DNA from 2 places in the Methylobacterium phyllosphaerae genome. Region 2 is predicted to be linked to the other one. Evidence: riboswitches for the same ligand, from Rfam matches in the RefSeq annotation. Region 2 holds a riboswitch; the other holds the start of a gene.
The links. A riboswitch is a leader RNA that binds a small molecule or an ion and turns the genes downstream of it on or off. The one in region 2 is predicted to bind fluoride.

Region 1 (7,174 bases), 200 kb from region 2:
GCGCGCTGGCGGCCTACGACGAGGCCCTGCGCTTCAACCCCCGCGACGCCGACGCCCAGGCCAACCGCTCGCTGATCGCCCGGATGCGGGCCGAGGTGATCGATCGCGGGCCCGGCGGCGGCATCGCCAACGGCACAGCCCAGTACGGTGCCCGCTACAACAACACCGCCAACCAGGACCAGAACAACGACATCAACGCCGCCTCCAGCGGCGAGGGGCTCGCCGGCAACAAGGAATCGAACGCCAGCGCGTCGCTGCCCGGCAACAGCAAGGTGTCCCGCCGGGGCAAGGCCGAGCAGCAATCGATCGACACCGGCAAGGGCCAGGCCCGGGGCTCGGCCGGCGACGCGGCGGGCCGGGGCCGGACCGGGGGCGGTTCCGCCATGGTGGCCGAGGCGCCCGAGCGCGAGGTCCGCCGGGTGACCAAGAGCTTCGAGGCCCACGAGATCCGACCGGACCGGCTCTGGCTCCAGACCCTGCCGGACGATCCCGGCCGCTATCTCAAGCTGCGCCTGCGCGCCGAGCAGACCCGCCGGGTCGAGGCCGGCACCGCGATTCCCGCCGGGAGCAACCCGTGGTGAGTTTTTCTGGGGTCTTCGAGAGGCGCGCCCGCGCGCTCCTCCTCCTCGCCCCCCTCCTCGCTCCCCTCCCCGCCCGCGCGGAGATCGAGCCGGGCGACCTCACCCTGACGGTGACCGCCGAACTGAACGGCAACAGCGCGCCTTTCTCCCGCGAGATGGTGCTCTTGAAGATCCACGGGGTTTACAAGCAGCCGATCCTGCTCGAGGAGGTGGTGCAGCCCTCCCTCGCCAACTTCTCCTGGACGCAGCTCGGCCGGGATCACTGGAGCAAGACCAAGCTTCCCGACGGCCAGAGCGCCATCGCGTTCGACCGCACCGTGGCGGTCTTCCCGCACCATGCCGGGCAGTTCACCATCGAGCCGTTCACCCACAAGCTCACCGTCAACGATGTCGGCGAGCGGCGGGTGGTCGAGGTGCGCTCGAAGCCGATCCCCTTCCCGGTCGCACAATGGACCGAGCCCAGCGGCGGCCCCGACGCCAAGGAGCCCTGGTGGCTGCCGGCCAAGGACGTGGCGATCACCGATTCCTGGAGCCCGGATCCCGAGACCATCAAGGTCGGCGAGACCACCCGCCGGATCGTCACCCTGGAGGCGCAGGGCATGGTCGCGGAGGGCCTGCCGCCTCGGCCGGTCATGCGCACCCGCGGCATCATCACCTTCGCGGGCCCCGTCACCCGCGAGACCCTGCTGACCCCCTCGGGCCCCGTGGCGCGGGCCACCTACCAGTGGGACGTGAAGCCCGGCGTGCCGGAGATCATCCCCCTCGACGCCATCGCGATCCCGTGGTTCGACACCAACACCCGCACCATGCGCGAGACCGAGATCCCGGCCCGGCAGATCGGCGGCGGCCTGCCCGACCGGGAGACCGACCGGGCGCCCCCCGCAATCCCCTCGCCGCTCGTGGTCGCCGCCTCGGCGCTGGCCGCCTTCGGGCTGGGCTTGGCGCTGATCGGCTTCGGCCTGGGCCGGCCCTCCTTGCGCCTGTCCCGCCCGACCCGGCGCGCGCTGCAGGCGGCGGCCCGTTCCGGAGATCCCGCCGGGTTCCGCGCGGTCCTGGACACGGCGATGCGGGAAGCGCCGGATCTGGCTCGCATCTGGCGGGCGCGGCCCGGTCTTGTCGCATCCTTCGCGGCTCTCGACCGGTCGGTGTTCGGCGCCTCGGGCGCGCCGGTCCCGGACCTGAGGGCATTGGCCAACGCCCTGTCCCGGTCCGAACCGGTCGCCGCCGCGGCCCGGGAACCGGACCGGCTCGCCCCCCTCGACGGTCCGGCCCGCTGACTGATCGTCGGCTTGTGAACGCGCCTCCGGGAACGGCGCGCCGCATGGCGGCTTGGGCTGCCGGCGCTGATCGCCACCGGAGATTTCGTTCATGCCCGCGATCCTGAACAGACCCGCATGTGCGCTGGCCGCGATGCTCGTCCTCGGCCTGGTCGTCCCCACCGCGCTGCCGTCGGCGGCCTTCGCCCGGTCCTCCGGCACCGAGCGCACGCTGAAGATGGTCGACACCGACAAGGACGGCACGATCGATCTGGCCGAGGCCCAGGCCGCGGCCGGCAAGGTCTTCGACGCCGCCGAGACCGACAAGGACGGGACCGTCGACGCCAAGGAGCTGAAGGGCCGGGTCAGCAAGACGGACCTGAAGGCCGCCGACACCGACAACGACGGCACCCTCGACCGCAAGGAATACCTCGCCCTGGTCGAGCAGCGCTTCAAGGCGGCCGATCCCGACAAAGACGGCACGCTCGACGCCAAGGAACTCAAGACCCCGGCCGGACGCAGCCTGCTGCAGCTCCTGAAATAGGCGCGGATCCCGGAGACTCCGCCGTTGCACAGTCCATGAGCAAGTATTATTCCTGTGCAACGGCTCAAGTTCTGGGCAGGCATCAATATTTTGCACTATCTTGCGTCATCTGAATTGGCCTCGTAGGTTTCGGTCATCCGGGCGGCAAAGCATCGGATGAACCACCAGGGAGGAGCGCGATGGCACGCGCCAACGAGGTCAAGGACAGGTTCCGCGCGCGGCTGCAGGAGGCGGATGCCCGCAGCAACGACTTCCGCAAGAAACTCCTGGAGGAAGGCGCCCGGGCGCTGGAGCCGGTGGTCGGCGTCCTGAACCTCATGGCCGAGGTGCTCAACGAGGAGGACAACGTCCACGGCAGCATCACCGGCCTCGAGGCCAAGATCGATCAGGACAACTTCATCAGCCTCTGCGCGCGGCTGCGCGGGACCGACACCGAGCAGAAGATCAAGATCAAGTACGGTCCGGAACTCGGCGGCAGCAACTACATCTCGGTCTCGGGCCTGAACCAGCGCTACAACGAGCGCCTCGTGCCGGGCGCTGCGAGCTGCGCCATCGGCCGGACCGTCGGCAGCGACATCCAGCTCGACGAGCACCGGGGCGACGAGCTGGCCGAGGTGGTCCGCGAGGTGGTCGAGGATTTCTATGCCGCCCAGATCGAGCAGCGCAGCCACTTCGCCTACGCTCGCTGAGCCTTGCGGCTTCGCCGATCGATCCAGCACGGTGGGTTCATGACAGGGCGCGGGTCCGCTCTCCCGCACGGGAGGGGACCCGCGCCGATCCGAACCGATCTGTGAACCCGCCGCGCCCGCCGACCCACCAGCGCGGGAGCCGGAAAACCAGATTCCCCTTCCCGGCATCCTGCGCTAAGCCTGTCCCGATGGGGATGGAGCGCCCCGACAACCGCCCGACTCGGAGGCCGGGCTGATGGCTCCTACCGCACGGGCGCGCCTCAGCCGTCCGCGGTGGGGCCGTGCGCCGAAGCCGCGACAGGACGTGGCTGCCCGACCGAACAGGAAGGGCCGGCATGATCAACACCCTCATCGTCGTTGTCGGAGCCGGGCTCGGGGGCGGGTGCCGCCACGGGATCAACGTGGCGGTCGCCCGGCTGCTGCCGGGCCTCGGCTTCCCCCTGGCCACGCTGATCATCAACGTGCTGGGCTCGTTCCTGATGGGCGTGCTCGCCGAGGGCTTCGCCCTGCGCGGCGCGGCGGGTCACCCGGCACGGCTGTTCCTGACCACGGGCGTGCTCGGCGGCTTCACCACCTTCTCGACCTTCTCCCTCGACGCGATCAGCCTGTACCACCGGGGCGAGACCGCCGCCGCCGCCCTCTACGTTGGGGCCTCGGTGGCGACCGGTCTGATCGGGCTGGTGGCGGGCCTCACCCTGGTGCGGGCGGTCCTGAGCGGCAGCTGAGGCCGTCCCGGCTTCAAGAGGGCTGCGAGCTTTTGCGGCTCCGGGGCGGAGCCCGGGTCGTTCAGGGTCTCCGCCCCCGGACCCCGCCAAAGGGCTGGCCCTTCGGAAACCCCTCTCAATCCGCGATGAACTTCAGCCGGTGGTCGCGGTAGAGGTCGACGATCGCCGCCGCGGTCTCCTCGATGGAGCGGCGCGTCACGTCGATGGTCGGCCAGCGGTTCCGGGTGAACAGCCGGCGGGAGGCGGTGATCTCGTCCGCCACCGCCGAGCGGTCGACGTAGAGGGACGATTCGTCGGCGTTGAGGCTGGAGAGCCGGTTCTGGCGGATCTGCACGATCCGCTCCGGCGAGGCGAACAGCCCGACCACCAGGGGCTTGCGGGCGCGCTCGATCGCCGGCGGCAGCGGCATGCCCGGCACCAGCGGCAGGTTGGTGGTCTTGAGGCCGCGATTGGCGAGGTAGATCGAGGTCGGCGTCTTCGAGGTCCGGCTGACGCCGAGCAGGATGACGTCCGCGTCCTCGAGATCCTCCGGCAGGTTGCCGTCGTCGTGGGCCAGGGTGAAGTTCATCGCGTCGATGCGCTTGAAGTACTCGGCGTTCAGCATGTGCTGGGCGCCGGGCCGGGCCGTGGTCTCGGCGCCGAGATAGGCGCGCAGCAGGTCGTGGACCGGCCGCAGCACCGACAGGCAGGGCGAGCCGGTCTCCCGGGCGACCTCCTCCAGCCGCTCGCCGAGGTCGCCCCCCACCAGGGTGTAGAGGACGAGACCCGGCGCCGCCCGGATCTCCGAGATCACCCGGTCGAGCTGCGCGGCCGAGCGCACCAGCGGATAGACGTGCTCGATCGCCGACACGCCCTCGTACTGCGCGGCCGCCGCGCGCCCGACATTGATCAGCGTCTCGCCGGTGGAGTCGGAGACGAGGTGGAGGTGGAAGTAGCTGCGGCCCATTCCGATCGCCTCTGCGGTCGCCATTCGCGGCGCCCACGTTGTCCACCGCCGGCCGCCAGGGGAGTCGATGAATGTGGATAGGATGCCCCGCCGGGCCGGTCCAGGGCGATACCGGTGCGCGCTATCGACTCCGCCGTTCACAGGCAGACGATCGGGGCGCATGGATTCCACCTCACTGGGAGAATCCGGGACGCGTCCGGGGTCCGCACACGACTCGGCGTTGCCAAGGCGCTGTCGGATCTGGTCGTTCTCGCAAGATGGAGCAAATCCTTTAAAGCCTCGTTAACGGCGCGGCGCCGGGGACCGCCTGTGGACGCTTTTGTGCCCCCGTGATTCGGCCCCCCAAGAGAAAAAACAGAGTCCTAGATTCTCTCTTTTCTTTTCGAAGGGGCCTGTGTGGGGATCGGCGCGCCTCGACTCGACAGGAGGCCCGCCGACGGGCATGCGGGATGACGGATACGGGATGGGAACGACGATGACGGGGACGGAGCGCAAGTCCGAGCGGAAGGTGCTGCGCGTCCTCGACGGGGAGGCGATCGGGCCGCCCCCCGCCTGGATGATGCGGCAGGCCGGCCGCTACCTGCCGGAATACCGGGCGACCCGGGCCGAGGCCGGCTCGTTCCTCGACCTCTGCTACAGCCCGGACTTCGCCGTCGAGGTGACGCTCCAGCCGATCCGGCGGTTCGGCTTCGATGCCGCGATCCTGTTCTCGGACATCCTGGTCGTGCCTCATGCGCTCGGTCAGGACGTGCGCTTCGTGGAGGGCGAGGGGCCGCGCCTCGATCCCCTCGACGGCCGGGAGGCCTTTTCGAAGCTGCGCGAGGCCGGCGACCCGGCGGTGATGACCCATCTCGCACCGGTCTTCGAGACGGTGACGCGGCTGCGCGCGGAACTGCCCGGCGAGACCACGCTGCTCGGCTTCTGCGGCGCCCCCTGGACGGTGGCGAGCTACATGATCGGCGGTCGCGGCACCCCGGACCTCGCCCCCGCGCGGGCGCTGGCCGAGGGCGACACGGCGCTGGTGGACGCGCTGATCGACCGCCTCGTCACGGTGCAGACCGATTACCTCGTGCGCCAGCTCGAGGCCGGCGCCGACGCCGTGCAGATCTTCGAGTCCCATGCCGGCACGCTGCCCCTCGCCGTGCCGACCTCCGACGGCACCGTCGAGCCCGTCGGCGACGTGGCGGAGAGCGCCCTGCCGGGCGCGCCCGCGGCGGACGCCCTCACCCGCTGGTCCCTGCAGCCGATCGCCCGGATGGTGGCGGGCGTCCGCGCCCGGGTGCCGGGCGCCAAGATCATCGTGTTCGCCCGCGGCTCGGGCCTCGACGGCCATGCCCAGGTGGTGCCGGAGACCGGCGCCGATGCCGTCGGCGTCGACTGGGGGGTGGACCTGAAGGCCCTGCGGGCGACGGTGCCGGCCACCACGGTGACGCAGGGCAACCTCCATCCCGAGACGCTGATCGAGGGCGGCGCGGCCCTCGACGCGGCGGTGGATGCCGTCCTGGAGGCGACCGCCGGCCGGCCGCACATCTTCAACCTCGGCCACGGCATCACGCCCCAGACGCCGGTGGCCCATGTCGAGCGGATGCTCGCCCGGCTGCGCGGCCAGGGTTGAGGCTGCGCCCGTGCTGTACGACTGGATCAAGGCCGGCCACGTCATCAGCCTGATCGCCTGGATGGCGGGCATGCTCTACCTGCCGCGGCTGTTCGTCTACCATGCGAGCCTGCCGCCGGGTTCGGAGGCGCAGAGCGCGACCTTCAAGGTGATGGAGCGCCGCCTGCTCAAGGCGATCATGAACCCGGCCCTGATCGCCACCTGGCTGTTCGGGGTGGCGCTCGCCTGGATGAGCGGCTTCTATGCGAGCCCCTGGCTCCAGGCGAAGTTCGCGCTGGTGCTGGCGATGACCGGTATCCATGGCTGGCTCGCCCGGATGGTCAAGGATTTCGCCGCCGACCGGAACACCCGCGGTCATCGGTTCTACCGGGTGCTCAACGAGGTGCCGACGCTTCTCATGATCGGCATCGTCATCCTGGCGATCGTCAAGCCGGGCTTCTGATCCCGGGTCGATTCACCCGGCTGCCGCGCTGCGCGGAGCCTTTCCGCCGCCGGGCCGTTTCCTGGCCATGCCGAAGCCGCTCGTCCTCGCCCTGGCCCTCACCGCCCTCGCGGCTCCGATCGCCGCCCCGGCTGCCCGGGCCGCGAGCTTCCCGTGCGACAGGGCCGAGGCTCCGGACGAGAAGGCGATCTGTGCCCATCTCCCGCTCAACGACCGGGACGTCGAGATGGCGACCCGGTTCGAGATCCTGAAGAGCGTGCTGCCCATGGGCGGCCAAGCCAAGCTGCGCGACGATCAGGAGGCGTGGCTGACGGAGCGGCGCGCCTGCAGCGGCGACGTCGCCTGCCTGACAGCCGCCTACGACGGGCGGCTCAAG
Region 2 (7,174 bases):
CAGGCCGCAGCCCATGCCGAGCCCCAGCAGAAGCCAGCCGGCCAGGTAGACCGGCAGGACCGGCGCGGCGGCCAGCGTGATCAGGCCGGCCGCCAGCAGCAGCGCCGCCAGCGCCAGAACCGGACGGCCGCCGTGGCGGTGGATCGCCGCCCCGACATGCGGCGCGGCGAACGCGGCAACGAGGAGCCCGAGGGACAGACCGCCGACCACCCAGGCCAGCGGCCAGCCGGTGCTCTCCGCCACCGGGCCGGCGAGCACGGCGGGCAGGTAGAACGAGGACCCCCAGGCGAGGATCTCGATCACGCCGAGGGCGGAGATCACCGGCCAGCGCCGCCCCCCGGACACGCGCGGCCTACCGGGTGCCGAGCAGCGGCAGCCAGGCCGCCAGCGCCAGCAGCGTGGCCAGCAGCACGGGCGGGGTGATGACCAGGCCGACCTTCATGTACTGGCCCCAGGTGATCCTCTGGCCCTTGCTGTCCAGGACATGCAGCCAGAGCAGGGTGGCGAGGCTGCCGATCGGCGTGAACTTCGGCCCGAGGTCGCAGCCGATCACGTTGGCGTAGACCATCAGCTCGCGGGTCAGCGGTGACAGGTCCGGCGCCCGCTCGATCGCGAGCGCCCCGATCAGCACGCTCGGCATGTTGTTCATCAGCGACGACAGGATCGCGGCGGCAAAGCCGGTGCCGATGGTGGCGGCCCACGGGCCGTGGCCGGCGAGCCAGACCAGGCCCTTCGCCAGCGCGTCGGTCAGGCCGGCGTTCCGGAGGCCGTAGACCACGAGGTACATGCCGAGGCTGAACAGCACGATCTGCCAGGGGGCGCCGGTCAGCACCTTGCGGATCGGGATGATCCCGCCCCGGTTGGCGAGCAGCAGGAGCACCGCCGCGCCGGCGCAGGTGACGGCCGACACCGGTACCCCGAACGGCGCGGTGACGAAGTAGGCGGCGAGCAGCACGCCGAGCAGCGGGAACGCCGCCCGGAACACCAGCGGATCGCGGATCGCGTCGGCCGGGCGTTCGAGGGCATCGACCGGGTAGGCTTCCGGCACGTCGCGCCGGAAATAGGCCCACAGCACCAGCAGCGTCGCCGCCAGGGACACCAGGTTCACCGGCACCATCACGGCGGCGTACCGGCCGAAGGTCACGGCGAAGAAGTTGGCGGAGACGATGTTGACCAGGTTGGAGATCACCAGCGGCAGGGAGGTGCTGTCCGCCACGAACCCGCAGGCGACGATGAACGCCAGGGCCGCCGCCGGCTTGAAATCGAGCCGGAGCAGGATCGCCAGCACGATCGGCGTCAGCAGCAGCGCCGCGCCGTCGTTGGCGAACACCGCCGCGATGGCCGCGCCGAGGAGCACGACCAGCGGGAACAGCCGCCGGCCCCGGCCGCCGCCCCAGCGGGCGATGTGCAGGGCCGCCCAATGGAAGAACCCGGCCTCATCGAGCAGCAGGGAGAGGATGATGAGCGCCACGAAGGTGAACGTGGCGTCCCAGACGACATGCCAGACCACCGGAATGTCGCCCGGATGGATCACGCCCGCGGCGAGAGCGACCCCCGCGCCGGCCAGTGCGCTCCATCCGATCCCGAGGCCCCTGGGCTGCCAGATGACGAACACGAGGGTGGCAAGGAAAATGTCGAGCGCGAGCATCCGGGCGTTTTCGTCTTATGGATCGGTGTGAGGCTCAGGCCGTGGCGACGCGGCGGCCGTGCTCGTCCACGACCCGCTCACCGTCTTCCTTGACGAACTCGCCCTGCTGCACCGGCAGAAGATCGAGCACGGCTTCCGACGGTCGGCACAGGCGCACGCCCTTGGGCGTGACCACCAGCGGGCGGTTGAGGAGGATCGGGTGCGCCGCGATGGCGTCCAGGAGCTGCGCATCCGTCAGCGCGGGATCGCCGAGGTTCAGCTCCGCGAACGGCGTGCCGCTCTCCCGCAGCACCGCACGCACCGACAGACCGGCGCGGGCCAGGAGCTGCACCAGCAGCGCCCGCGCGGGCGGGGTTTTGAGGTATTCGATCACGTGCGGCTCGATGCCGGCGTTGCGGATCATCGCGAGGGTGTTGCGGGACGTGCCGCATTCGGGGTTGTGGTAGATCACGACGTCGAACGGCTCAGGCATGGGCGGTCTCTCCAAGGGCAGGGCAGCAGGGTGCCAGGGCGGCCATCGCCGGGGTGCAGACCTCCGGGCGGCCCTGGCAGCAATCTTTCATCAGGAAGGCGATCAGGCCGGACAGCGCCGGGTAGGCGGCGCTGTAGATGATCGAGCGGCCCGCGCGCCGGGAGGCGACCAGGCCCGCGTGGCTCAGTTCCTTGAGATGATGGGACACGGTGGCGGCGGAGACGCCCACCGCCTCGGCCAGCACGCCGGAGGCCAGCCCGTCCGGGCCGGCGGTCACGAGCACCCGCACCAGGCGCAGACGGTGCTCCTGGGCGAGGGCCGCGAATGCGGCGAGGGCTTGCGGCTCGTCCATATTCGTTACAATCTTCAAATCACTCTTTGAACGTACAAGAAAGCTGAACCTTGGACAAGCCGCGCCAGCCTTTCACCGATGGCCTGCCGAACTTGAGCGCCGCGCATTTCGTGGTGCCGACCCGCGCGCGCCTGGAGGCGGTCAAGCCGCTCACCCACGCCCCCCGGTTCCTGATCCTCTACGGCTCCCTGCGGGAGCGCTCGTTCAGCCGCTTCCTCGCCTACGAGGCCGCCCGGCTCCTGGAAGCCATGGGCGGCGAGGTGCGGATCTACGACGCGCACGGCCTGCCCCTGCCCGACGACACGACCGCCGATCATCCGAAGGTGCAGGAGTTGCGCGACCTCTCGATCTGGTCCGAGGGCCAAGTGTGGGTGTCGCCGGAGCGGCACGGCACGCTGACCGGCGTGATGAAAAGCCAGATCGACTGGCTGCCGCTCTCCGAAGGCAGCGTGCGGCCGACCCAGGGGCGCACGCTGGCCGTGATGCAGGTGTCCGGCGGCTCGCAGAGCTTCAACGCCGTGAACAGCCTGCGGCTTCTCGGCCGCTGGATGCGGATGATCACGATCCCGAACCAGTCGTCGGTCCCGATGGCCTACAAGGAGTTCGACGAGGCCGGCCGGATGAAGCCGGGGCCGCTCTACGAGCGCGTCGTGGACGTGTGCGAGGAGCTGATGAAGTTCACGCTGCTGACCCGGGAGCGGGCCGACGACCTCGTCGACCGCTACAGCGAGCGGAAGGAGCGCGCGCCGGAGCGGCTGAGCGCCGTGGCCGCCGACATCGGCTTTGTGAAGCGCTGAGACACCCCGCCGCCGATGCGACCGTCCACACGGGCGCCGTCGTGATCGCGGCGGCGACCGGCCGCCCGCCGTGGGGCAGGTCAGTGCGGGACCAGGGTCCCAGCGCCCCGAGGGCCGACCGGATCCGCTGTCTCCGCGTCCACCCTCGGGGGAGCGACGGGTTCGCCCCCCCGCACGCCGCAGGCCTGCACGAAGGGCCTTGACGAAGGGCCTTGACGCGGTTCGGAGGGGTCCCGTATCTTTTGAGGACGGCAATGGTGTCTGCCGGGCCATCAAGGCCGAACCGCCGTCAGGCTGATGACTCCTACTTCTTGCGATCCCGCAAAGTCTTGCGGCGTCGCATCAAGGGGATGTCATGCGCGCAACCTTCCGAAATCTGTTCACACGCTTCAACGTAGCGGCCTTTGTCCGCACGCGGCACGATCATGCCGTCTCGGTCGCGCGCTGGATCCTGGTTCTGCTGCCCATGGCCGCCGCCGTGGGCTCCCTGTGCGCAGCCTTCCTCTGTAGCCTCGATGCGGCCACCCGGGCGCGCTTCGCCTATCCCGGGCTGCTGTTTCTCCTGCCGCTCGGCGGCTTGGCTATCGGGCTGCTCTACCATCGCTTCGGCCAGTCCGTGGAGGGCGGCAACAACCTCATCGTCGAGCAGATCCATGTGCCCGGGGGCGGCGTGCCCCTGCGCATGGCGCCGCTGATCTTCCTCGGCACGGTGGTCACGCATCTGTTCGGCGGATCGGCGGGCCGCGAAGGCACGGCCGTCCAACTGGGCGGCAGCCTCGCAAGCGCCTTCGGCAAGGCGGTCCGCCTGGATGCGCCGAGCTTCCGGATCATGCTGATGGCCGGGATCGCCGCGGGGTTCGGCGCCGTCTTCGGTACGCCACTGGCCGGCGCGGTCTTCGCGCTCGAGGTCCTCGCTGTCGGACGCGTCGAATATGCGGCCCTCGTGCCCTGCCTCGTCGCGGCCGTGGTCGGCGACTGGACCTGTCAGCTGTGGGGCATCGAACACGGGGCCTACCGTATCGACGACCACGCCGGAGCCGTCGGCACGCACATGGTCGAGCCGCTGCTCCTGGCCAAGGTCGCGGTGGCAGGCGTGGCCTTCGGACTGGCCGGCCTGGTGTTCGCCGAGGCGAACCACATGCTCGGCGGATGGTGCAAGCGGGTCATCGCCTTCGCGCCCCTCCGCCCCGTGGCGGGCGGCCTCGCGGTGATCGCCCTGGTCTACCTCTGTGGCACGCGGGATTACCTGGGACTGGGCGTCTGGTCGGCGGATCCGCACGGGCTGACCATCGCCCGCTTCTTCGGTCCGGAGGTGCATCCCTGGAGCTGGGCGCTCAAGATGCTGTTCACGGTCGTCACCCTGAGCGCCGGGTTCAAGGGCGGCGAGGTCACGCCGCTGTTCTTCATCGGCGCGGCCCTCGGCAACGCGCTGGCCGGGGTGCTGGGGGCGCCGGTGGATCTCCTGGCCGGCCTCGGGTTCGTCGCCGTGTTTGCCGGAGCGGCCAACACGCCGCTGGCCTGCACGCTGATGGGTATCGAGCTGTTCGGCGCCACGCACGGCGTCTACATCGCGACCGCCTGCTTCCTGGCCTACCTGTGCTCCGGGCACAGCGGCATCTACCTGTCCCAGCGCATCGCCGTCCCGAAGGTTTCCGTGGGCACCCTGCCGCCGGACGCCACCCTGCGCCATGCGCGCACGCACCGCGCGGCCCGGCTGACCGCGCCGGCCCCCGTGTCGGCCCCCGTGTCGGCCCCCGACAGATAGGTGCGCCCCAGGGCTTCGACGCGTCCGGTCGTCCCGGCCGGGATCGGGACGGTGCGCGCATCTCCATGGCGCGCGCCGACGACGCGCGCCGACAGGGCTGGACCACGCCAAGCCCGTTCCCTGGGGGGCTCCAGGCCCCTCTGCCGGGAACGGGTCGTGCAGGCGAAGGCCGACGGCCTGCTCAAGGCCGTCGGCCGAGGACGCCCCGGTCTCAATGGGCGCCACCCGGCCCCCGCAATCCGCGCCCTGCCCCTGCACCGCCGTCGGGCCGGCCCGCAAGCGGCGGAGCCGGCCCGCGCCGGGAGGGCGGACCGGGAGGATCCGGCCAGGGACCCGTCAGGCGGCGCGGACGGTTGCGAGGAAGCGGGCGACCTCGGCACCGAGATGCTCGGACTGGCGCGAGAGTTCGGAGGCGGAGGCGAGCACCTGGCTGGCCGCGGCGCCGGTCTCCTCGGAGGCCTGCGCGACGCCCGCGATGGTGCCGGTCACCGCGGTGGTGCCGGTCGAGGCCTGCGCCACGTTGCGCACGATCTCCTGCGTCGCCGCCCCCTGCTGCTCCACCGCCGCGGCGATCGAGGTCGCCACGCCGTCGATCTCCCGGATCCGCCCGGTGATCCCGCCGATCGCCGTCACGGCCTGCCCGGTCACCTCCTGCACCGCGCCGATCTGCCGGGCGATCTCCTCGGTCGCCTTGGCGGTCTGCTCGGCCAGCGCCTTCACCTCGGCAGCCACCACCGCAAAGCCCCGCCCCGCGGCGCCGGCCCGCGCCGCCTCGATCGTGGCGTTGAGCGCCAGCAGGTTGGTCTGCCCGGCGATCCCGGAGATCATCCCGACCATGTCGCCGATCCGGGCGGCGGTCTGGCTGAGCGCCTGGACCAGGGCGGCGGTCTGGTCGGCCTCGCCCACCGCCGATTGCGCGAGCCGGGCCGAGCCGGTGACCTGCCGGCCGATCTCCTGCACCGACGAGCCCAGCTCCTCCGCGGCGGCCGCCACGGTCTGGACGTTGGCGGCGGCCTCTTCCGCGGCGGCCGCCACGGTGGTGGATTGCGAGGCCGTCTCCTGGGCGGTGGCAGTCATCTGCCGGGCGGTGGCCTGCAGCTCCGTGGCCGAGGACGAGACCATGCCGACGACGCCGCCGACCGCCCGCTCGAACCCGTCGGCGAGTTCGATCATGGTGCGCCGGCGCGCCTGGGCCGCGGCCGCGTCGGCCAGCCGCTTGACCTCGGCCTCCTCGGCGGCCTTGCGGGCGACCAGGGCCTTGATCCCCTCCACCGCCCGGCCGACCGCGCCGATCTCGTCGCCCCGGCCAGCCTCCCGGATCTCCGCCTCGATCTCCCCTTGCGCCATGCGTCGCAGGACGACGACCAATCTGCCGAGCGGGCGCGTGATGCCGACGATCGTCACGAGGGCGGCCGCAGCGAGCCCGACCAGCAAGCCGAGCGCGCTGAACGACACCAGGGAGATGCGGGTGGCGTTGGTCTGCTCGGTCAGTTCGGCCGAGCCCTTCTCCATCGCGCCATCGATGTCGTTCCCGAGCTTCGAACTGCCCTGCACCAGGGCGACGAAGGTCGGGTCGATCGTACGATGGACCAGCGCGAGGGCCTCGGCGTTCCGGCCCGCCAGGCAGAGCTGGCGAACCTCGGAGACCTGCTGGACGAACTGATGGATACGGGCCGCCTGCTCGTCGATGCGGGCGCCAAAATCCGGCGCGAGTCGGCGCAGGTCGGCCAGAGCCTTTGTCAGGGTGGGGATGGCGTCGTCGAATCCAGTGTTGGCCACCTTCATCTGAGCTTCGTCTGTCTCAGCGAGGATGCGATACACCCAGTAATTCATCTCGAAGACGCTGCGATTCAGGCGACGCGCCGTTGCAACCGCCTTCGCATCGCGATCGATGAAAGAACTATAGGCCTTATCGATCTGGCCGATCCGCGCCTGCGCAAACCAAATACAGCCACCGATCACTCCACCGATAAGCACGATGACCGCTGACAGCTTTGTCAATATTTTAGCGTTGGAGAGCAAGGACATGGTTCCACCTGTGTGCATCAGGCGAAACGTCAACGAACACGATTAAATTTCGGTTCAAATTTCCGTGATGCGGAGAGAGCCAGCGCGATCCCGGGGGCCTCGGGGCCGGGCC

Region 1: another riboswitch for fluoride. It lies ahead of crcB (fluoride efflux transporter CrcB); the one in region 2 lies ahead of MCBMB27_RS17585 (voltage-gated chloride channel family protein).

Annotation. Positions count from the first base shown of each region.
Region 1 covers NZ_CP015367.1:4,048,409-4,055,582, reverse strand. The annotation lists gene MCBMB27_RS18485 (tetratricopeptide repeat protein) at 1-581, shown strand, start outside; gene MCBMB27_RS18480 (BatD family protein) at 575-1,858, shown strand; gene MCBMB27_RS18475 (EF-hand domain-containing protein) at 1,950-2,381, shown strand; gene MCBMB27_RS18470 (hypothetical protein) at 2,561-3,070, shown strand; fluoride riboswitch at 3,252-3,322, shown strand; gene crcB (fluoride efflux transporter CrcB) at 3,406-3,795, shown strand; gene MCBMB27_RS18460 (pyruvate, water dikinase regulatory protein) at 3,911-4,741, opposite strand; gene MCBMB27_RS18455 (uroporphyrinogen decarboxylase) at 5,205-6,356, shown strand; gene hemJ (protoporphyrinogen oxidase HemJ) at 6,367-6,798, shown strand; gene MCBMB27_RS18445 (lysozyme inhibitor LprI family protein) at 6,866-7,174, shown strand, end outside.
Region 2 covers NZ_CP015367.1:3,846,297-3,853,470, forward strand. The annotation lists gene MCBMB27_RS17560 (MFS transporter) at 1-345, opposite strand, end outside; gene MCBMB27_RS17565 (arsenic transporter) at 353-1,648, opposite strand; gene arsC (arsenate reductase (glutaredoxin)) at 1,683-2,120, opposite strand; gene MCBMB27_RS17575 (ArsR/SmtB family transcription factor) at 2,113-2,472, opposite strand; gene arsH (arsenical resistance protein ArsH) at 2,523-3,269, shown strand; fluoride riboswitch at 3,511-3,583, shown strand; gene MCBMB27_RS17585 (voltage-gated chloride channel family protein) at 3,625-5,034, shown strand; gene MCBMB27_RS17590 (methyl-accepting chemotaxis protein) at 5,371-7,062, opposite strand.